Regions from separate parts of the Enterobacter cloacae complex sp. HYC033_NIDB genome, predicted to be linked through region 1. Evidence: predicted binding sites of a transcription regulator. Region 1 holds the regulator's gene; each other region holds the start of a gene.
The links. Region 1 encodes Fur, which represses iron uptake genes when iron is present. Its sites were predicted from a motif close to ATAATAATGAGAACNACTATCAA; they were not measured.

Region 1 (7,208 bases):
AGCATCGGTACTGGCAACGATGACATCATAACGATGGGCATCCATCACCGATTGCACCCCGCGTATCAGCGAGGCATAAAACGGGTTGGCAATGTCCGGAATAATACAGGCCACGGACAGTGTTTTATTGGTTTTCAATGCCTGGGCGAAGCGGTTTGGTACATAGCCCAGTTGTTTCGCCGCGTTTTCCACTCTGGCAACTGTCTCCTGGGGATAGGCGTGTTTTCCCATGCCTAACACTACTGAGACCACCGCCTGAGAAACTCCCGCCAGTGCAGCGACATCGCGTTGCGTCATTCTTTTTGCCATATGTGCGCCAACTTATACGTATAACCTGACCACATAATCAATGAGGTCTTTTGGCGGCGTCAAGACGAGAAACAGTAAAAACAGACGGTTAATTTAGAAAAAGCGAGCAATCTCACATCCTTTAACGGGTATTGTCAGAGTAAGGGAGAACCCGCTTTGCGCAGCGAATTAATAACAATTCAAAATTTATTATTTTCATAAATGATTTCAATTAAAAAATAAACATCTCAAATGTTTAAACGATGAAACCGATTGCATGTTTATGGAAATAAAAGGTTTTCTGTCAAACGCCCGCATTTTTGGAGTTATGAATGAAATGTAACAGAAAACGATGAAATATGTGCGGTTGCTCATATTCTTACATTCCCGTTACAGAAAGAGATTGATAATTCGCGTCGCGAAAAATAGTCTAACCATTGTAGTCAACGAGGTTTTTCTCAACGCTACTTTTTTATTTTTTCGCTGTTTGCCTTTGGTAACAGCAATTTATACGTCAAAGAGGATAAACATATGCGTACGTTCAGTGGCAAACGTTGTGCGCTGGCGCTGGCTATCGCCGGTGTGACAGCAATGTCGGGCCTGGTGGTTGCGCCAGAGGCAAAAGCAGCAGGTTTCATTGAAGATTCCACCCTCACGGGCGGTATTTATTACTGGCAGCGTGAGCGTGACCGTAAAGACGTCACTGAAGATAGATACAAAACCAACCTTTCTCACTCGACCTGGAACGCCAACCTGGATTTCCAGTCGGGATATGCCGCCGATATGTTCGGGATCGATATTGCCGCGTTCACCGCAATTGAAATGGCCGAAAATGGCGACAGCGGCCATCCGAACGAAATTGCGTTCTCCTCCAGCAATAAAGCCTACGACGAAGACTGGTCCGGCGATAAAAGCGGAATCAGCCTGTATAAAGCGGCTGCAAAATTCAAATATGGTCCGGTCTGGGCGCGTGGAGGTTATATCCAGCCAACCGGTCAGACGCTGTTAGCACCGCACTGGAGCTTTATGCCAGGTACCTATCAGGGTGCGGAAGCCGGTGCTAATTTTGACTACGGCGATGCGGGGGCGTTGAGCTTCTCCTATATGTGGACCAACGAGTACAAAGCGCCGTGGCACATTGAGATGGACAAGTTCTATCAGAATGATAAAAAAACCAAAGTTGATTATCTCCACTCGCTGGGGGCGAAGTACGACTTCAAAAACGATCTGGTGCTGGAAGCTGCTTTTGGTCAGGCTGAAGGCTATATCGATCAGTACTTTGCTAAAGCCAGCTACAAATTTGATATCGCGGGTAGCCCGCTGAGCACCAGCTATCAGTTCTACGGTACGCGCGACAAAGTCAGTGATGGCAGCGTAAATGATATCTATGACGGCACCGCGTGGTTACAGGCGTTGACCTTCGGCTACAAGGTAGGTCAGGTTGATTTACGTCTGGAGGGAACATGGGTCAAGGCAGAAGGGCAGCAGGGCTACTTCCTGCAACGTATGACGCCAACCTACGCCTCTTCCAATGGTCGTCTGGATATCTGGTGGGATAACCGCTCTGACTTCAACGCCGACGGCGAAAAGGCGGTCTTCTTCGGCGCAATGTATGACCTGAAGAACTGGAACCTGCCTGGCTGGGCGGTGGGTGCGTCCTACGCGTACGCCTGGGACGCGAAGCCAGCAGATATGGCTACGCCAGACGCCTACTACGATCCGAACTACCGTCTGAAAGAGTCTTCATACAGCCTGGATGCGATTTACACCCTTCAGGAGGGCCGTGCGAAAGGCACGATGTTCAAACTGCACTTCACCCAGTATGACAACCACTCCGATATCCCGAGCTACGCGGGCGGTTACGGCAACATCTTCCAGGATGAACGTGACGTGAAATTCATGGTCATTGCGCCATTCACAATCTTCTGATGAACACGCAGGCGGGCGAAATCCCGCCTGCATGGAGACTGCATATGATGAAAAAAATGGTAATCGTTGCGCTGCTGGCATCGGGGCTGGTGGCGTGTGCGCAGGATCAGGCGCAGAAAGAAGACTTCCGTCTGAAGGAGGCGTATAGCGCCTGCATCAATACAGCACAAGGATCGCCAGAGAAGATTGAAGCCTGCCAGAGCGTGCTGAATGTGCTGAAAAAAGAGAAAGCGCATGAGCAGTTTGCGACGCAGGAAAATGTTCGCGTGATGGATTACCAGGCCTGTATCCAGGCGCGGAAAAGCGGTAACGATCAGGAAGTGGCGAAGCGTTGCGATAAGATCTGGGACGAGATTCGCAATAACAATAAATAAGTTGCTTTATGCCCGGTGGCGCTGCGCTTACCGGGCCTACAACGGTGTCACAGCCCGTAGGCCCGGTAAGCGCAGCGCCACCGGACTTTTTTCAGGCAAAAAAAAGCCAACCTTACGGCTGGCTCAGAGTATGAACACGATATTATTTCGCGTCGTGCGCGTGGTCGTCTTCGCGGCAATCGCCTTCAGCGCAGTGACCGTACAGGTACAGGCTGTGGTTGGTCAGGCGGATGCCATGACGGGCGGCGATTTCACGCTGGCGTGATTCAATGGAATCATCGCTAAATTCAATGACCTTGCCACAGTCGAGGCAGATCAGGTGATCGTGGTGATGCTGCTGAGTCAGCTCGAACACGGATTTACCGCCTTCGAAATTATGACGAGTAACAATGCCCGCGTCATCAAACTGGTTCAGCACACGATAGACGGTTGCCAGCCCAATCTCTTCACCCATATCGATAAGACGCTTATAAAGGTCTTCCGCACTGACATGGTGATTGTCTGGCCCCTGAAGCACTTCAAGGATTTTTAACCGAGGAAGCGTTACTTTCAGGCCAGCTTTCTTTAATGCGGTATTGTTGTCAGTCATGCGGAATCTGTCCTGTTGCTAAACGATTCACTTCAAAAGAAGAAGTGACAGAAAATGCACTTGGGATAATGCGTCTCATTATAGAACTGCCATGGCTAAATGAAAACTGCAAGTCTCAAGCAAAGTATGCTTATAAAAACGTGGTATCACCAACAAACTTGTTCGATGGCACCCACTTTTTACCAGGGGGATATTGTACAGGTCTGGGCGAAAAAGTTAAAAGTTTGTAGCAATTAATTTAATCGGTTTTACCTGGAAAACGGGCGCAACCGGAGTTGCGCCGCAGGGATATCAGGCGTTAAGGATATCGTCCAGGTTCAGCTCTTCACGAACCTGCTTAACCCATTTTTCTACACGCTCAGCGGTCAGCTCTGGCTGACGGTCTTCATCAATGGCCAGGCCAACGAAGTGATCGTCATCTGCCAGACCTTTGGACGCTTCGAAATGGTAACCCGCCGTTGGCCAGTGACCGACGATCGCCGCACCGCGTGGCTCAATGATGTCGCGAATAGTGCCCAGCGCATCACAGAAATATTCAGCATAGTCTTCCTGATCGCCACAGCCAAACAGGGCAACCAGCTTGCCGTTGAAGTCTACTTCTTCCAGCGTCGGGAAGAAATCGTCCCAGTCACACTGTGCTTCACCGTAGTACCAGGTCGGGATGCCCAGCAGCAGGATGTCATAGCCCTCGAGATCTTCTTTGCTGCTCTTGGCGATGTCATGCACATCAGCAACGTCTTTACCGAGCTGTTTTTGAATGTTTTTTGCGATATTTTCAGTATTGCCGGTATCACTGCCAAAGAAAATGCCGATGATTGCCATGAGTAAAATAACCTCTTGAAACTTAATGGTATGGTGGCGCAAATTGTCCACGGATAAGGGCAATAATAGCAGAACAGGCAACCCTGCGGAAACAGCTATCACGCAGGACTGCACTCTGTGCTACATGAAAAAGGTAATATTGGGGATTTTCTGACTCACGCCTTGCCGCGTAACGTCTCAAGCTGGGCGATCAGCATCTCTTCGATCAGTTCGCTGCGGCTGATGTTGCGCGCGTCAGCTAATTCGTTAAGCGCATCGACGGCATCGGCATTCAGCTTCAGTTCGACACGCTTAAGCCCACGATTTTTATCGCGTTTAAGCTGGTTGCGTTTATTGATACGCAGCTGTTCATCGCGCGAAAGCGGATTCGTTTTCGGTCGTCCCGGTCGACGCTCATTCGCGAACAGATCTAGTGTCGTACGGTCCGTTTGTTCTTTGGCCATGATTCTGAGACTTCGGGGGAAACACGCCGCCCTGCTAATGCCCGGGCGATAAGCGCGCCATCATACATCACCCAAATCCACACGCCAACGACTGGAAGCCCGTCGTCTTCCGGTCGCTGGCTTTTTAATCAATTCGCTGTATCAGTAAGATAGCGGCGAATGGCGCGCAGGACGGCATCCGGTTTTTCCGCGTGTACCCAGTGCCCGGCACCGGCAATGACGTGAGCGCGAGCTTGCGGGAATTGCGCCAGCAGCGTGTCACGGTACGCGTCAGTGACGTAAGGGGAGTTGCCGCCGCGAATAAAAAGGGTAGGGTGCGGCCAGGCGGGGACGGTTTCCCAGCCCACAATATGCGAATACTGATCCCACAATACCGGGACGTTAAAGCGCCATTGTCCGTCAACAAACGATTTCAGCAGGAACTGAACTACGCCTTCCTCATCAAGATGCTCACGCATAACGGCAGCCGCCTGCTGGCGGGTTGCGACACCCGCTTCGGTGACCGCATTGATGGCGGCAAAAATCTCATCGTGACGGCGAACGTCGTAATTGACGGGCGCAACGTCGATGACCACCAGCCCGGAAATTCGCTCAGGGGCCAGCGCAGTGAGCGCCATCACCGCTTTGCCGCCCATTGAATGCCCGATAAGCGTCGCTTTCTGGATATTATTCGCATCGAGGGTGTCCCGCAGATCCTGCGCCATGGCTGCGTAGGTCATCTCCTCCGAGCGCCCAGAAAGACCGTGATTGCGCATATCAACCTGGAGGATCGCGTGATCGGTCACTAAATCGCGCGCCAGCACACCCAGATTATCCAGGCTACCAAACAGGCCGTGAACCAGTACGATGGGAGAATTATTGTTCGGCGATTGTGCAGTTTGCGCTCGGGTATTCAATTTCATGGCAAAGTTCTTTTTTTAGGTTTGTCAGGTTAGGGTATCATGTTGACCATTCTGCCGCCCGGGGGCAAGGATCCAGTTTAATCTGACTTTTGCCGCCAACCTGGTTTGACGCTATCCGCTGTTGGGATTTGACCTTATAATCTCAACGACTTGTATTCAGATAAGATATCGCACTGGATTAAGATGAAAACAATCGAAGTTGATGACGAACTCTATCAGTATATTGCCAGCCAGACGCGGCATATTGGGGAGAGCGCGTCCGACATTTTACGGCGCATGCTCAAAATTTCCGCCGCCTCACAGCCCACTCCTGTCACTAAAGATGTCGTGTCTCAGCCGAGCGTTGTTGCACAAGTAAAACCTGCCGTCATGCCGGCAAAAGACAAAGTGCGAGCGATGCGCGAGCTGCTGCTGTCCGATGAATATGCCGAGCAGAAAAAGGCGGTTAACCGCTTTATGCTGGTGCTGTCTACACTTTACTCACTGGATAACAACGCATTTGCAGAAGCGACAGAGTCGCTGCACGGTCGCACGCGCGTTTACTTCGCAGGCGACGAGCAGACCCTGCTGCAAAATGGCAACCAAACCAAACCCAAACACGTTCCCGGTACACCATACTGGGTGATCACCAACACCAATACGGGCCGTAAGTGCAGCATGATCGAACATATCATGCAGTCCATGCAGTTCCCGGCGGAATTGATCGAAAAGGTTTGCGGTACAATTTAACCCTTGCATCAGAAGGACCAGGCAATGGCAAATCACAGCCGTGCAGGACAACCTGCACAACAACGCGATTTGATTAACGTCGCTCAACTGACCGCGCAGTACTACGTGCTGAAGCCGGTGGTGGGCAACGCAGAACACGCAGTGAAGTTTGGTACATCTGGCCACCGCGGTAGTGCGGCGCGCCACAGCTTTAACGAACCGCACATTCTGGCCATTGCTCAGGCCATCGCGGAAGAGCGCGCCAAAAATGGCGTCACCGGTCCGTGCTATGTAGGGAAAGATACCCACGCCCTGTCTGAACCTGCTTTTATCTCCGTGCTGGAAGTGCTGGCGGCGAACGGCGTAGACGTGATTATTCAGGAGAACAACGGTTTTACGCCAACGCCAGCGGTTTCTAACGCTATTCTGGTACACAACAAAAAAGGTGGCGCGCAGGCTGACGGCATTGTGATCACCCCGTCCCACAACCCACCGGAAGATGGCGGCATCAAGTACAACCCACCTAACGGTGGCCCGGCGGATACCAACGTCACGAAAGTGGTGGAAGATCGTGCCAACGCGTTACTGGCTAACGGTCTGAACGGTGTGAAACGCATCTCGCTGGATGAAGCCATGGCCTCCGGCCACGTGAAAGAGCAGGATCTGGTGCAGCCGTTCGTGGAAGGGCTGGCGGATATCGTCGATATGGCCGCTATCCAGAAAGCCGGTCTGAAGCTGGGCGTGGATCCACTGGGCGGCTCCGGTATTGAATACTGGAAACGCATTGCCGAGCACTACAAGCTGGATCTGACCATCGTGAACGATCACGTCGATCAGACCTTCCGCTTTATGCACCTGGACAAAGACGGCGCGATCCGTATGGACTGCTCCTCCGAATGCGCAATGGCTGGCCTGCTGGCGCTGCGCGACAAGTTCGATCTGGCGTTTGCCAACGACCCGGACTACGACCGCCACGGTATCGTCACCCCGGCAGGGCTGATGAACCCGAACCACTACCTGGCTGTTGCAATCAATTATCTCTTCCAGCACCGTCCGCAGTGGGGCAAAGAGGTCGCGGTGGGTAAAACGCTGGTCTCTTCCGCTATGATTGACCGTGTGGTCGACGCGCTGGGTCGCAAGCTGGTGGAAGTGC
Region 2 (7,208 bases), 2.0 Mb from region 1:
ACCCATTTATTGATGGTCTGTCGGCTATAGCCAGTGAGCAGGGCTAACTCTTCTGGCGTCATTCGTTCCTTGATCATACAATTTCCTGAATATCTGTGGGGTTAATTAGTGGTTCATTTTATAGCACCGTTTTACGTGAAAACGTGACAAGCTTAACTCCTGGCTGCGAGCAGGCTCGCAAAGTGATTCATTTGCATGATTTTTCGGCGATTTAAAGGCGGAGGCTGAATTTGCCGTTGACACTCTGCGGCGGAATTCATATTATGCCGCCCGTCAACATGACAGCTTTACGACGGGGCTATAGCTCAGCTGGGAGAGCGCCTGCATGGCATGCAGGAGGTCAGCGGTTCGATCCCGCTTAGCTCCACCAAACTCTGAACCCAACAGAGTGCGGTATGTAAAGTAACATGTGGGGCTATAGCTCAGCTGGGAGAGCGCTTGCATGGCATGCAAGAGGTCAGCGGTTCGATCCCGCTTAGCTCCACCAAAATTTAAACCCTCGTCGCAAGACGGGGGTTTTTTTATATCTTGTAAAATATTTTAGACTGTTTTTGTTGCAATTAACGTCGTTTTCTACACCTCACCTCAATCCAAATCAATAAACAAGTCTATAAATAGACCTGAACTTGATTCGTGTTATTAATAAACCTATTATCCATGCGGTCAATGAGACGATGGTAAAATAGATTATCCGGATTAATGAATAGAAAAATTTACAATAATGTAAAGATATTTATGATTGCCCTGGCGCTAAGCCTGATTGCGATTCCTTTTTCTCGTTATATCTCTCCACGGGCCATTGTTAGCGAAAATGATGTTTATCTGGCGTGGTTGCCCTTAAGTGCCATGCTCGCCATCGTGTTGTTATTTGGACGGCGGGCAATCATTCCTTTGCTGTTAAGTTTTAGTATTACTAATATTTATAATCTTGATTTAGCACCACTACAATCTGCCGTATTATTATGTTGTCAGACGTTTACCGTCTTCGCCGCCTGTGGCGTCATCCGTCTGGTGCTGGGCAAGCGCTGGCGACACAGCATACCGAATAAGTACATTGGTATACGTATTTTCTGGCTCGGATTTATGGTGCCTGTGGGCATCAAATTATCGATGTATCTGGCGGGATATTTATTTGATTTCCCGGTGACAATCTCCTCCTATTTCGGCGAAGGCTCTGCAATTTATAACGTTATCGATATTCAGAGTCTGATTTGTGCCGCCCTGATTTTCACCATGATGTTCTATTATCCGTTAAGAATGATTATTAATCCTCGCTATGCCCGAACATTCTGGCGGCGAAGCGTGAAGCCCCTCTTTTGTCACAAAAAAGCGTTATTTATCGTTGTGTGGCTGATGCTGTTGATCTCGATGATCGCTATTTTATGCGCGCCTTTTGAGTCGCAGTTTATTGCGGGTTATTTGATGCCAATCGTTTTCATTCTTTTCACCCTGGGGATTGGTCGTCTGAGCTATGCGCTCATCTCTTTATTCTGGGCGGCCTCGGCGCTCATGCTGTTGACCTATAATTATAATTTTCTTAATGGCGTTGAATCGGGCCACTCGCTCTCCTTTATCCTGTCGGTGCTTATCTCTTTCGCCATCTGCCTGCTTTACATGTCGCGGATCTATCAGAAAAGTGAATGGCTGAAACAGGGGTGGCAGGAGAGGGCGCTTACCGATCCGCTCACCGGTCTGCCTAACATTCGTGCGCTGGAAGTGTTTTTACAGCACCATCCCGAGGCTAAAGTCTGCTGCCTGCGCCTGGATAATCTCGAATTCCTGAGCCGTCACTACGGCATCCTCATGCGTGTACATTGTAAAAAGATGATAACCGCGTCGCTGCAACCGTTATTGCAAAAAGACGAGAAGCTCTTCCAGTTGCCGGGCAGTGAGCTGGTAGTGGTCTTGCTGGGGCCGGGCACGGCTGAACGTCTGCAATATATGGTTGATCATCTGAACAGCCGTAAGATTGTCTGGAACAAGACTGAGCTCGACATCGAGTTTGGCGCCTCCTGGGGTGAAGTGCCGGATGGAGAAAGCCTGCATCATACGCTGGGTCAGCTGAGCTGGCTCTCCGAGCAGTCCTGTGCCGGGCATAACGTCCTGGCGTTAACCAACAGTCTGGATGATGTCTCCGGTCAGACGACGGACAGAGTGCTGATGCTGGCCCGCATAAAACGCGCCCTTGATGTCGGAGGGCTTCACCTTTACGCCCAGCCAATCCATAACGCGCGTGGGGAAGGGTACTTTGAAATCCTCTCAAGGCTTGAAAGCGAGGGGGAGATCATCACGCCTGATCGCTTTATTCCGCTAATTGCTCAGTTTAACCTGAGCCACCGATTTGACCTGAACGTGGTGGAAAAATTGCTGATGTGGATGCGCAGCCATCCGTCCGAACGGGCCGGAACGCGGTTCTCCGTTAATCTGATGCCGCTGACGCTGATGCAAAATGAGATAGCGGCTGAGATCATCGCGCTTTTTGAACGCTACGCCATTGCGCCGCAAGATATCGTCATTGAGATCACCGAGGAACAGGCTTTCTCTGACTCGGGAAGCAGCATCAACAATATCCAGCAGCTGCGGGATTACGGCTTCCGCATTGCTATTGATGACTTTGGTACCGGCTATGCCAACTTTGAGCGCCTGAAGCGGCTGGAGGCCGATATCATTAAGATCGATGGCTGCTTCGTGAAAGATATCTGCACCGACAGCATGGATGCGATGATCGTGCAGTCCATTTGCAACATGGCCAAAACGAAATCGCTTTGTGTGGTGGCTGAATATGTGGAATCGGCTGAACAACGCGAGATGTTGCTGCGATTCGGCGTGGACTATTTGCAGGGCTATTTGATTGGTAAACCACTGCCCCTGACGGCGCTGGAGGCATAAAAAAAACCGGGAGCGATGGCTCCCGGTTTTTATTGCACGGTATGAATTACAGAACCAGTGCTGCAATAGAGGCAGACAGGACGCTCACCAGCGTTGAACCGTAAACCAGCTTCAGGCCAAAGCGAGAAACGACGTTACCTTGCTCTTCGTTCAGGCCTTTAATCGCACCAGCGATAATACCGATGGAAGAGAAGTTCGCGAAGGAGACCAGGAAGACGGACAGGATCCCTTCCGCACGAGGGGAGAGTGTGCTGGCAATCTTCTGGAGATCCATCATCGCCACGAACTCATTGGAAACCAGTTTCGTTGCCATGATACTGCCCACCTGCAACGCTTCGTGAGCGGGCACGCCCATCACCCAGGCAATCGGGTAGAAGATGTAGCCCAGAATACCCTGGAAGGAGATACCGAGTACGGCCGCAAACAGGGCGTTCAGCGCAGCGATCAGCGCGATAAAGCCAATCAGCATCGCGGCGACGATAATTGCAACCTTGAAACCCGCCAGAATGTATTCACCCAGCATTTCGAAGAAGCTCTGTCCCTCGTGCAGGTTTGACATCTGAATGTTCTCTTCGCTGGCATCCACACGGTACGGGTTAATCAGCGAAAGCACGATAAAGGTGCTGAACATGTTCAGAACCAGCGCCGCAACTACGTATTTTGGTTCCAGCATGGTCATATACGCGCCCACGATAGACATGGAAACGGTAGACATTGCGGTTGCCGCCATGGTGTACATGCGGTTACGGGACATCTTGCCGAGGATATCTTTATACGCAATGAAGTTCTCAGACTGACCGAGAATCAGCGAGCTGACTGCGTTAAAGGATTCCAGTTTGCCCATGCCGTTAACTTTCGATAACAGGAAGCCGATCGCACGGATAACCACCGGCAGAACGCGGATGTGCTGAAGGATACCGATCAGGGCAGAGATGAAGACGATAGGGCAGAGCACCTTCAGGAAGAAGAAGGCCAGACCCTGATCGTTCATGCTGCCAAAGACGAAGTTTGTCCCTTCGTTGGCAAATCCGAGCAGTTTTTCGAACATTTCGGAGAAGCCTTTCACGAAGCCCAGGCCTACGTTGGAGTTCAGGAAGAACCACGCAAGTAAAACTTCAATGACCAGCAGTTGGACAACATAGCGAATACGAATTTTTTTGCGGTCTGTGCTGACCAGCAATGCAAGTGCAGTAACGACAACGAGTGCCAGGACAAAATGAAGGACGCGGTCCATATTTGCTCCAAATATGAGGCAGGTTTAATTTCCGTGCACATTCTATGTAACAAGCACAAAGAAAACGAGATCAAGCCCACACTATAGTTACATCCTGTGACGAGTCTCAAAAATAGTGATCAACAAGACATTTTTGTTATGTTAGGTAAATGAGTGAAAAGTTAAGTTTGTGTGCTACGCTTCACAAATGTCTGCGCATTTTCACATTCTGTGACCTTGCTCCACCTGCCTGTCTATCGTTCCTGACTATCAGAGAAATCATGTTAACCGTTACAAATGAACTTGATAATCATTCTCATTTTGATAGCATAAAACATAGCAAAGGCTATATTTCCAGAGGCAGAAATGACGAATAGTCGCGTAGAGAGTAGCAGCGGCAGAGCGGCACGCAAGCTGCGGTTCGCATTAATGGGACCGGCATTCATTGCCGCGATTGGCTACATCGATCCGGGTAATTTTGCGACCAACATTCAGGCCGGGGCCAGTTTCGGCTATAAACTGCTGTGGGTTGTGGTCTGGGCCAATCTGATGGCGATGCTGATTCAGATGCTCTCCGCGAAGCTGGGTATTGCTACCGGAAAAAACCTGGCGGAGCAAATCCGCGATCATTATCCACGTCCGGCAGTTTGGTTTTACTGGGTTCAGGCGGAAATTATCGCCATGGCCACCGATCTCGCCGAGTTTATCGGGGCGGCGATCGGCTTTAAGCTTATCCTGGGCGTCTCCCTGCTTCAGGGGGCCGTGCTGACCGGTATCGCCACTTTCCTGATTCTGATGCTCCAGCGGCGGGGACAAAAACCGCTGGAGAAAGTCATCGGCGGCTTGCTGCTGTTCGTCGCTGCCGCCTATATTGTTGAGCTGATTTTCTCCCAGCCGAATCTGGCGCAGCTGACGAAAGGGATGGTGATCCCGTCGTTACCCACTTCTGAAGCCGTTTTTCTGGCTGCCGGGGTGCTGGGGGCGACCATCATGCCGCACGTCATTTATCTGCACTCTTCATTAACCCAGAATCTGCATGGCGGGACGAGTAAAGAGCGCTACTCCGCCTCGAAATGGGATGTGACTATCGCGATGACCATTGCCGGATTTGTGAATCTGGCGATGATGGCGACCGCCGCCGCCGCGTTCCACTTTAACGGGCATACCGGGGTTGCCGATCTCGACCAGGCTTACCTGACGCTGGAGCCGTTGCTGAGTCATGCCGCTGCCACTATTTTTGGTTTAAGCCTGGTTGCTGCGGGTCTTTCATCTACGGTTGTGGGGACACTGGCCGGGCAGGTGGTGATGCAGGGGTTCGTACGTTTCCATATTCCGCTGTGGGTTCGCCGCTCGGTCACGATGCTGCCTTCCTTTGTTGTGATCCTGATGGGGCTGGATCCGACCCGCATTCTGGTGATGAGTCAGGTACTGCTAAGTTTCGGGATTGCGCTGGCGCTGGTGCCGCTGCTGATCTTCACCAGTAATAAATCGCTGATGGGCGAACTGGTGAATTCGACGTGGGTGAAGCGCGCCGGGTGGGCCATTGTGGTCGTGGTGGTGGCGTTAAACTTGTGGTTGCTGATAGGCACAGCCGCAGGCCTGTAAAAGAAAAAGGAGCCGGAAGGCTCCTTTTTGTTGTTAATGGTGATGGCCGTGACCGTGGCCTCTGCCTTTTCCATGACCCCAGCCGCCACGGCGGTCGTCACGATCGTTCCAGCCTTCGCGGTAGCCGCGTTCGTAAGCCTTACGCTTATCCCAGCCACGGTGATAGCCGTTATCGTGTTTCCACCAGCGGTTTTGACGCCATTCATAATGGCGGTGCCAGTAGTCACGGTCGCGCCAGTAGCCACCGTCCCAGTATCTGCCGTAGTCATCACGATCGCCAATTTGTAATTTAATCGATGGCAACAGGGTGATTTCGCCCGCACTGGCGACCAGCGGGGCCGAAGCCAGTAATACCGCTGCAAGAATCAGTGACCTGAACATACTCTTCTCCTTCACGATCGGGGCCGCTGTGCGACCTGTTAACGCAATTTTACGAGTTGGTAAACATTCGTTTCATCGCCTCAACTCCTAAATCATGAACGAGAGCACTTTTTGCTAAAAGTGTTTTTAATCTGAACTGGACAGGATCGTATCTATCGTCTTCAGCTCTTCTGCCGTGAACCGACAATTCTCAAGCACGCCTGCTGCATCTTCAATTTGTCCGGTCTTGCTTGCGCCGATGAGCACGGATGTCACCGCATCGTGGCGCAGGATCCAGGCCAGTGCCATTTGCGATAGCTTTTGCCCCCGGTTTTCCGCCAGCGCATTCAGCTTGCGTACCTTTTCCAGCTTTTTGTCGGTGATCTGCTCCGGGTTAAGGAACTTACTGCCGCTTGCTGCGCGAGAATCCGCCGGGATACCGTTCAGATAGCGATCGGTCAACTGTCCGCCCGCCAGGGGGGAGAAGGGGATACATCCCACCCCTTTATGCTGCAACACGTCCAGCAACCCCTCTTCAGGCGCACGTTCAAACATGGAGTACTTCGGCTGGTGGATCAGACATGGCGTGCCCAGATCCTCCAGTATTTCAATCGCCTGCCTTGCCACTTCTGCCGGGTAGTTGGACAGACCGATGTACAGCGCCTTGCCCTGACGCACCACATGGTCAAGCGCTTTCATGGTTTCACGTAGCGGCGTTTGTGGATCCGGGCGGTGGTGATAGAAAATATCGACATACTCCAGCCCCATACGCCTGAGGCTCTGGTCCAGGCTGGCGATCAGATATTTACGTGAGCCCCAGTCACCGTAAGGCCCGTCCCACATGGTGTAGCCCGCTTTAGTGGAGATGATCAGCTCATCGCGCCAGGGCAGGAAATCCTCCTGCAAAATGCGCCCGAAATTACGTTCGGCCGAACCAGGAGGCGGGCCGTAATTATTGGCAAGGTCAAAATGCGTAATACCCAAATCGAAAGCACGCTGTAAAAGTTGACGGCTGTTTTCGAGTAACGTCGCGTCGCCAAAATTATGCCAAAGCCCCAGCGAGATGGCGGGAAGCTTAAGGCCGCTTTGCCCACAGCGGCGATATTGCATTGTCTGATAACGATTTTTGTCAGGCTGATAA
Region 3 (7,208 bases), 1.9 Mb from region 1:
CGCTCTGGGTAACTTAACTGAACGCCTAAAGATATAAACGAGGAATCAAATGGCTCGTACAACACCCATCGCACGCTACCGTAACATCGGTATCAGTGCGCACATCGACGCCGGTAAAACCACTACTACCGAACGTATTCTGTTCTACACCGGTGTAAACCATAAAATCGGTGAAGTTCATGACGGCGCAGCCACCATGGACTGGATGGAACAGGAGCAGGAGCGTGGTATTACTATCACCTCCGCAGCGACTACTGCATTCTGGTCAGGTATGGCTAAGCAGTACGAACCGCATCGCGTAAACATCATCGACACCCCAGGGCACGTTGACTTCACCATCGAAGTAGAACGTTCCATGCGTGTTCTTGACGGCGCGGTAATGGTTTATTGCGCAGTTGGTGGTGTTCAGCCACAGTCTGAAACCGTATGGCGTCAGGCAAACAAATATAAAGTTCCACGCATCGCGTTCGTTAACAAAATGGACCGTATGGGTGCTAACTTCCTGAAAGTTGTTGGCCAGATCAAAACCCGTCTGGGCGCGAACCCTGTTCCGCTTCAGCTGGCAATTGGTGCTGAAGAAGGTTTCACCGGCGTTATCGACCTGGTGAAAATGAAAGCCATCAACTGGAACGAAGCAGATGCGGGCGTTACCTTCGAATACGAAGATATCCCGGCAGAGATGCAGGACCTGGCTGACGAATGGCACCAGAACCTGATCGAATCCGCAGCAGAAGCTTCTGAAGAGCTGATGGAGAAATACCTGGGTGGTGAAGAACTGTCTGAGCAAGAGATCAAATCTGCTCTGCGTCAGCGCGTTCTGAACAACGAAATCATCCTGGTAACCTGTGGTTCTGCGTTCAAGAACAAAGGTGTTCAGGCGATGCTGGATGCGGTAGTTGACTACCTGCCATCCCCGGTTGACGTTCCTGCGATCAACGGCATCCTGGACGACGGTAAAGATACTCCGGCTGAGCGTCACGCAAGTGATGACGAGCCGTTCTCTGCACTGGCGTTCAAAATTGCTACCGACCCATTCGTGGGTAACCTGACCTTCTTCCGCGTTTACTCTGGTGTGGTTAACTCCGGTGACACCATCCTGAACTCCGTGAAAGCGGCGCGTGAACGTTTTGGCCGTATCGTACAGATGCACGCTAACAAACGTGAAGAGATCAAAGAAGTTCGTGCGGGCGACATCGCTGCTGCTATCGGTCTGAAAGACGTGACCACTGGTGACACCCTGTGTGACCCGGATCACCCGATCATTCTGGAGCGTATGGAATTCCCTGAGCCGGTAATCTCCATCGCAGTTGAACCAAAAACCAAAGCTGACCAGGAAAAAATGGGTCTGGCTCTGGGCCGTCTGGCGAAAGAAGACCCATCATTCCGCGTATGGACTGATGAAGAATCTAACCAGACCATCATCGCTGGTATGGGTGAACTGCACCTGGACATCATCGTTGACCGTATGAAGCGTGAATTCAACGTTGAAGCGAACGTGGGTAAACCTCAGGTTGCTTACCGCGAAGCGATTCGCGCGAAAGTTACCGATGTTGAAGGTAAACACGCTAAGCAGTCTGGTGGTCGCGGTCAGTACGGTCACGTTGTGATCGACATGTACCCACTGGAGCCGGGCTCTAACCCTAAAGGTTACGAGTTCATCAACGACATCAAAGGTGGTGTAATTCCTGGCGAATACATCCCTGCCGTTGATAAAGGCATCCAGGAGCAGCTGAAAGCTGGTCCTCTGGCTGGTTACCCGGTTGTAGACATGGGTGTTCGTCTGCACTTCGGTTCTTACCACGACGTTGACTCCTCTGAACTGGCGTTTAAACTGGCTGCGTCTATTGCCTTTAAAGAAGGCTTTAAGAAAGCAAAACCAGTTCTGCTTGAGCCGATCATGAAGGTTGAAGTAGAAACTCCTGAAGAGAACACCGGTGACGTTATCGGTGACTTGAGCCGTCGTCGCGGTATGCTGCGTGGTCAGGAATCCGAAGTAACTGGCGTTAAGATCCACGCTGAAGTTCCGCTGTCTGAAATGTTCGGATATGCGACTCAGCTGCGTTCTCTGACCAAAGGTCGTGCATCATACACTATGGAATTCCTGAAGTATGATGATGCGCCGAACAACGTTGCTCAGGCCGTTATCGAAGCCCGTGGTAAGTAATCCACAGGATTAAAACCTAAGTCCCGTGCTCTCTCCGAAGGGGAGAGCACTATAGTAAGGAATATAGCCGTGTCTAAAGAAAAATTTGAACGTACAAAACCGCACGTCAACGTTGGTACTATCGGCCACGTTGACCATGGTAAAACTACCCTGACTGCTGCAATCACCACCGTACTGGCTAAAACCTACGGCGGTGCTGCTCGTGCTTTCGACCAGATCGATAACGCACCAGAAGAAAAAGCTCGTGGTATCACCATCAACACCTCTCACGTTGAGTATGACACCCCGACTCGCCACTACGCACACGTAGACTGCCCAGGCCACGCCGACTATGTTAAAAACATGATCACCGGTGCTGCGCAGATGGACGGCGCGATCCTGGTTGTTGCTGCGACTGACGGCCCTATGCCTCAGACTCGTGAGCACATCCTGCTGGGTCGTCAGGTAGGCGTTCCTTTCATCATCGTGTTCCTGAACAAATGTGACATGGTTGATGACGAAGAGCTGCTGGAACTGGTAGAGATGGAAGTTCGTGAACTGCTGTCTCAGTACGATTTCCCAGGCGACGACACTCCAATCGTTCGTGGTTCCGCGCTGAAAGCGCTGGAAGGCGAAGCAGAGTGGGAAGAGAAAATCATCGAACTGGCTGGCTACCTGGATTCTTACATCCCAGAACCAGAGCGTGCGATTGACAAGCCATTCCTGCTGCCAATCGAAGACGTATTCTCCATCTCCGGTCGTGGTACCGTTGTTACCGGTCGTGTAGAGCGCGGTATCATCAAAGTGGGTGAAGAAGTTGAAATCGTTGGTATCAAAGAGACTGCGAAGTCTACCTGTACTGGCGTTGAAATGTTCCGCAAACTGCTGGACGAAGGCCGTGCTGGTGAGAACGTTGGTGTTCTGCTGCGTGGTATCAAACGTGAAGAAATCGAACGTGGTCAGGTTCTGGCGAAGCCAGGCTCAATCAAGCCACACACCAAGTTCGAATCTGAAGTGTACATTCTGTCCAAAGACGAAGGCGGCCGTCATACTCCGTTCTTCAAAGGCTACCGTCCACAGTTCTACTTCCGTACAACTGACGTGACCGGTACCATCGAACTGCCAGAAGGCGTAGAGATGGTAATGCCAGGCGACAACATCAAGATGGTTGTGACGCTGATCCACCCAATCGCGATGGACGACGGTCTGCGTTTCGCAATCCGTGAAGGCGGCCGTACCGTTGGCGCGGGCGTTGTTGCTAAAGTTCTGGGCTAATTAATTATCCCTGAAATAAAAAGGACGCTCCGGCGTCCTTTTTTGTTTTCTGCCGTTGGGGCATTGTCATAAAAATTCGCATTTTTTGCTTTCTCCCGCCACGTATTCCGAAGCCCGTGCTATTGTAATCATAACCATTCTCACTTACACTTTGCGCATATTTTGAACGGGAGTCTTTATGTACGTTTGTTTATGTAATGGTGTAAGCGACAAAAAAATTCGTCAGGCCGTTCGCCAGTTTCAACCACAATCTTTCCAGCAGCTTCGCAAGTTTGTTCCGGTGGGAAATCAATGCGGTAAATGCGTTCGCGCAGCGCGTGAGATCATGCAGGACGAACTGATGCAGATCCCGGAATTCAAAGAGATCGCGTAAGCCTCTATCTTTTTTTTGACATCCCCGTAGCCCGATCTACGCTTCAATGAGTGGAAGCGGAGGGACTATATAATGAAAGGTGATGTTAAAATCATAAGTTATCTCAATAAATTATTGGGAAATGAGCTTGTCGCAATCAATCAGTATTTTCTCCATGCAAGAATGTTTAAAAACTGGGGACTGACTCGCCTCAACGATGTTGAATACCATGAGTCCATTGATGAAATGAAACACGCCGATAAATACATTGAGCGTATTTTATTCCTCGAAGGCATTCCTAACCTACAGGATCTCGGAAAACTGGGCATCGGAGAAGATGTCGAAGAGATGCTGCGTTCTGATCTCCGGCTGGAGCTGGAGGGTGCAAAAGATCTGCGTGAAGCCATTGCCTATGCGGACAGCGTACATGACTACGTCAGCCGCGATATGATGATCCAGATCCTGGCCGATGAAGAAGGGCACATCGACTGGCTTGAGACCGAACTGGATCTCATTAGCAAAATTGGCCTACAGAACTACCTTCAGTCTCAGATCAAAGTGGAAAGTTAATCAGGCTTTCCCAGCCAACGCATAAACCCGCTGCCGCCAGAAATGGCCCAAAAGGCAGTGGGTTTTTTAATGCCTGCTTATCAGGGGTAAACAACGAGAAAGCAACCAGATACAGCAGAGCCATTAACGCGGCCACTAATGCCAGTATTGGTAGTACACACCAGCCATGCCATGCCCCCAGCGCCGCCAGATATTTTATGTCGCCATATCCCATCCCTTCACGTCGGCAGATGAGCCGGTATCCCCAATAGATAATGGCGAATCCGGCATATCCTGTCATCGCACCCACTACCGCGCTCGGCAAAAAATCAGGATGGAGACAAAGCTGGTAGAGCAGGCCCGTCCACAGCAGCGGGCAAAGAAATTTATCGGGAAGAAGCCCCGTGCGAATATCGGTGCGAACAAGCAAGGCCGATAACGCAAAATAGATCAGCAGAAAGGGGAGGGACAGTAGCATAGCGAGAGCCTCAAAATGGTTTGAGCGCATACTCGTAATAATCTGCATGCCCGGCAATGTGTAAAAACAGCAATTGCGTAGCGGCTTCAGACAAAGAGTTGAGAAGGGATACTTTGCATAAAAAATTGCGCGGCCTTACGTATAGTACGTCTTTGGCGCTTAATTTCTAAACGGCACTTGCGTCTTTCTCTGATTTACGTATAATGCGCGGGCTTGTCGTAATTGACGGCGGGTTCAATCTGAACCAGAGTAGCTCACTTTGTTACTCAACAATGCTCCCAATTGGGGAGCTACGTAAGAACGGTTACACTCTCCCATCAATCGTAATGGGTTTGAGGAGTAATCATTTTCGTTTATAAAATAATTGGAGCTCTGGTCTCATGCAGAACCAAAGAATCCGTATCCGCCTTAAAGCGTTTGATCATCGTCTGATCGATCAATCAACCGCGGAAATCGTCGAGACTGCTAAGCGCACTGGTGCGCAAGTCCGTGGTCCGATCCCGCTGCCGACCCGCAAAGAGCGCTTTACCGTTCTGATCTCTCCGCACGTTAACAAAGATGCGCGTGATCAGTACGAAATCCGCACTCACAAGCGTCTGGTTGACATCGTTGAGCCAACTGAGAAAACCGTTGATGCTCTGATGCGTCTGGATCTGGCTGCCGGTGTAGACGTGCAGATCAGCCTGGGTTAATCAGGTCATCGAGCGATTGAGAGGTTGAAACAATGATTGGTTTAGTCGGTAAAAAAGTGGGTATGACCCGCATCTTCACTGAAGATGGCGTTTCTATCCCAGTAACCGTAATCGAAGTTGAAGCAAACCGCGTTACTCAGGTTAAAGATCTGGCTAACGATGGCTACCGCGCTATTCAGGTTACCACTGGTGCTAAAAAAGCTAACCGTGTAACCAAACCAGAAGCGGGTCACTTCGCTAAAGCTGGCGTTGAAGCTGGCCGTGGTCTGTGGGAATTCCGTCTTGCTGAAGGCGAAGAGTTCACCGTAGGTCAGGACATTAGCGTTGAGCTGTTTGCTGACGTTAAAAAAGTTGACGTAACCGGTACCTCTAAAGGTAAAGGTTTTGCTGGTACCGTTAAGCGCTGGAACTTCCGTACCCAGGACGCTACTCACGGTAACTCCTTGTCTCACCGCGTTCCGGGTTCTATCGGTCAGAACCAGACTCCGGGCAAAGTGTTCAAAGGCAAGAAAATGGCAGGTCAGCTGGGCAACGAACGTGTAACCGTTCAGAGCCTGGACGTAGTACGTGTTGACGCTGAGCGCAACCTGCTGCTGGTTAAAGGTGCGGTCCCGGGTGCAACCGGTAGCGACCTGATCGTTAAACCAGCTGTGAAGGCGTAAGGGGATAGCAATGGAATTAGTATTGAAAGACGCGCAGAGCGCGCTGACTGTTTCCGAAACTACCTTCGGTCGTGATTTCAACGAAGCGCTGGTTCACCAGGTTGTTGTTGCTTATGCAGCTGGTGCTCGTCAGGGTACTCGTGCTCAGAAGACTCGTGCTGAAGTAACTGGTTCAGGCAAAAAGCCATGGCGCCAGAAAGGTACCGGCCGTGCGCGTTCAGGTTCTATCAAGAGCCCGATCTGGCGTTCAGGTGGCGTGACCTTCGCTGCGCGTCCACAGGACCACAGTCAAAAAGTTAACAAAAAGATGTACCGCGGCGCGCTGAAAAGCATTCTGTCCGAACTGGTACGTCAGGATCGTCTGATCGTTGTCGAGAAGTTCTCTGTTGAAGCGCCTAAAACTAAGCTGCTGGCACAGAAACTGAAAGACATGGCTCTGGAAGATGTGCTGATCATCACCGGTGAGCTGGACGAGAACCTGTTCCTGGCCGCGCGTAACCTGCACAAGGTTGACGTACGCGACGCGACTGGTATCGACCCGGTTAGCCTGATCGCCTTCGACAAAGTCGTAATGACTGCTGATGCTGTTAAGCAAGTTGAGGAGATGCTGGCATGATTCGTGAAGAACGTCTGCTGAAGGTGCTGCGCGCACCGCACGTTTCTGAAAAAGCGTCTACTGCGATGGAAAAAACAAACACCATCGTTCTCAAAGTTGCTAAAGACGCGACCAAAGCAGAGATCAAAGCTGCTGTGCAGAAACTGTTTGAAGTCGAAGTCGAAGTCGTTAACACCCTGGTAGTTAAAGGGAAAGTTAAACGTCACGGACAGCGTATCGGTCGTCGTAGCGACTGGAAAAAAGCTTACGTCACCCTGAAAGAAGGCCAGAACCTGGACTTCGTTGGCGGCGCTGAGTAAGTCGGAGGAGTAATACAATGGCAGTTGTTAAATGTAAACCGACATCTCCGGGTCGTCGCCACGTAGTTAAAGTGGTTAACCCTGAGCTGCACAAGGGCAAACCTTTTGCTCCGTTGCTGGAAAAAAACAGCAAATCCGGTGG

Region 2: O1721_RS19800 (Nramp family divalent metal transporter) is a predicted target of Fur. The motif match lies at 4,406-4,428, and genes of this name have one in related genera.
Region 3: bfd (bacterioferritin-associated ferredoxin) is a predicted target of Fur. The motif match lies at 3,540-3,562, and genes of this name have one in related genera.

Annotation. Positions count from the first base shown of each region.
Region 1 covers NZ_CP115123.1:2,183,182-2,190,389, forward strand. The annotation lists gene O1721_RS10455 (LacI family DNA-binding transcriptional regulator) at 1-309, opposite strand, end outside; gene chiP (chitoporin ChiP) at 820-2,217, shown strand; gene chiQ (ChiQ/YbfN family lipoprotein) at 2,265-2,591, shown strand; gene fur (ferric iron uptake transcriptional regulator) at 2,734-3,180, opposite strand; gene fldA (flavodoxin FldA) at 3,472-4,002, opposite strand; gene ybfE (LexA regulated protein) at 4,158-4,445, opposite strand; gene ybfF (esterase) at 4,574-5,347, opposite strand; gene seqA (replication initiation negative regulator SeqA) at 5,531-6,076, shown strand; gene pgm (phosphoglucomutase (alpha-D-glucose-1,6-bisphosphate-dependent)) at 6,101-7,208, shown strand, end outside.
Region 2 covers NZ_CP115123.1:4,134,161-4,141,368, reverse strand. The annotation lists gene O1721_RS19825 (YfeC-like transcriptional regulator) at 1-77, opposite strand, end outside; tRNA gene O1721_RS19820 (tRNA-Ala) at 295-370, shown strand; tRNA gene O1721_RS19815 (tRNA-Ala) at 412-487, shown strand; gene O1721_RS19810 (sensor domain-containing phosphodiesterase) at 700-2,889, shown strand; gene nupC (nucleoside permease NupC) at 2,936-4,123, opposite strand; gene O1721_RS19800 (Nramp family divalent metal transporter) at 4,469-5,707, shown strand; gene O1721_RS19795 (DUF2502 domain-containing protein) at 5,741-6,088, opposite strand; gene mgrA (L-glyceraldehyde 3-phosphate reductase) at 6,215-7,208, opposite strand, start outside.
Region 3 covers NZ_CP115123.1:323,891-331,098, reverse strand. The annotation lists gene fusA (elongation factor G) at 50-2,164, shown strand; gene tuf (elongation factor Tu) at 2,234-3,418, shown strand; gene bfd (bacterioferritin-associated ferredoxin) at 3,597-3,791, shown strand; gene bfr (bacterioferritin) at 3,864-4,340, shown strand; gene O1721_RS01645 (prepilin peptidase) at 4,324-4,797, opposite strand; gene rpsJ (30S ribosomal protein S10) at 5,178-5,489, shown strand; gene rplC (50S ribosomal protein L3) at 5,522-6,151, shown strand; gene rplD (50S ribosomal protein L4) at 6,162-6,767, shown strand; gene rplW (50S ribosomal protein L23) at 6,764-7,066, shown strand; gene rplB (50S ribosomal protein L2) at 7,084-7,208, shown strand, end outside.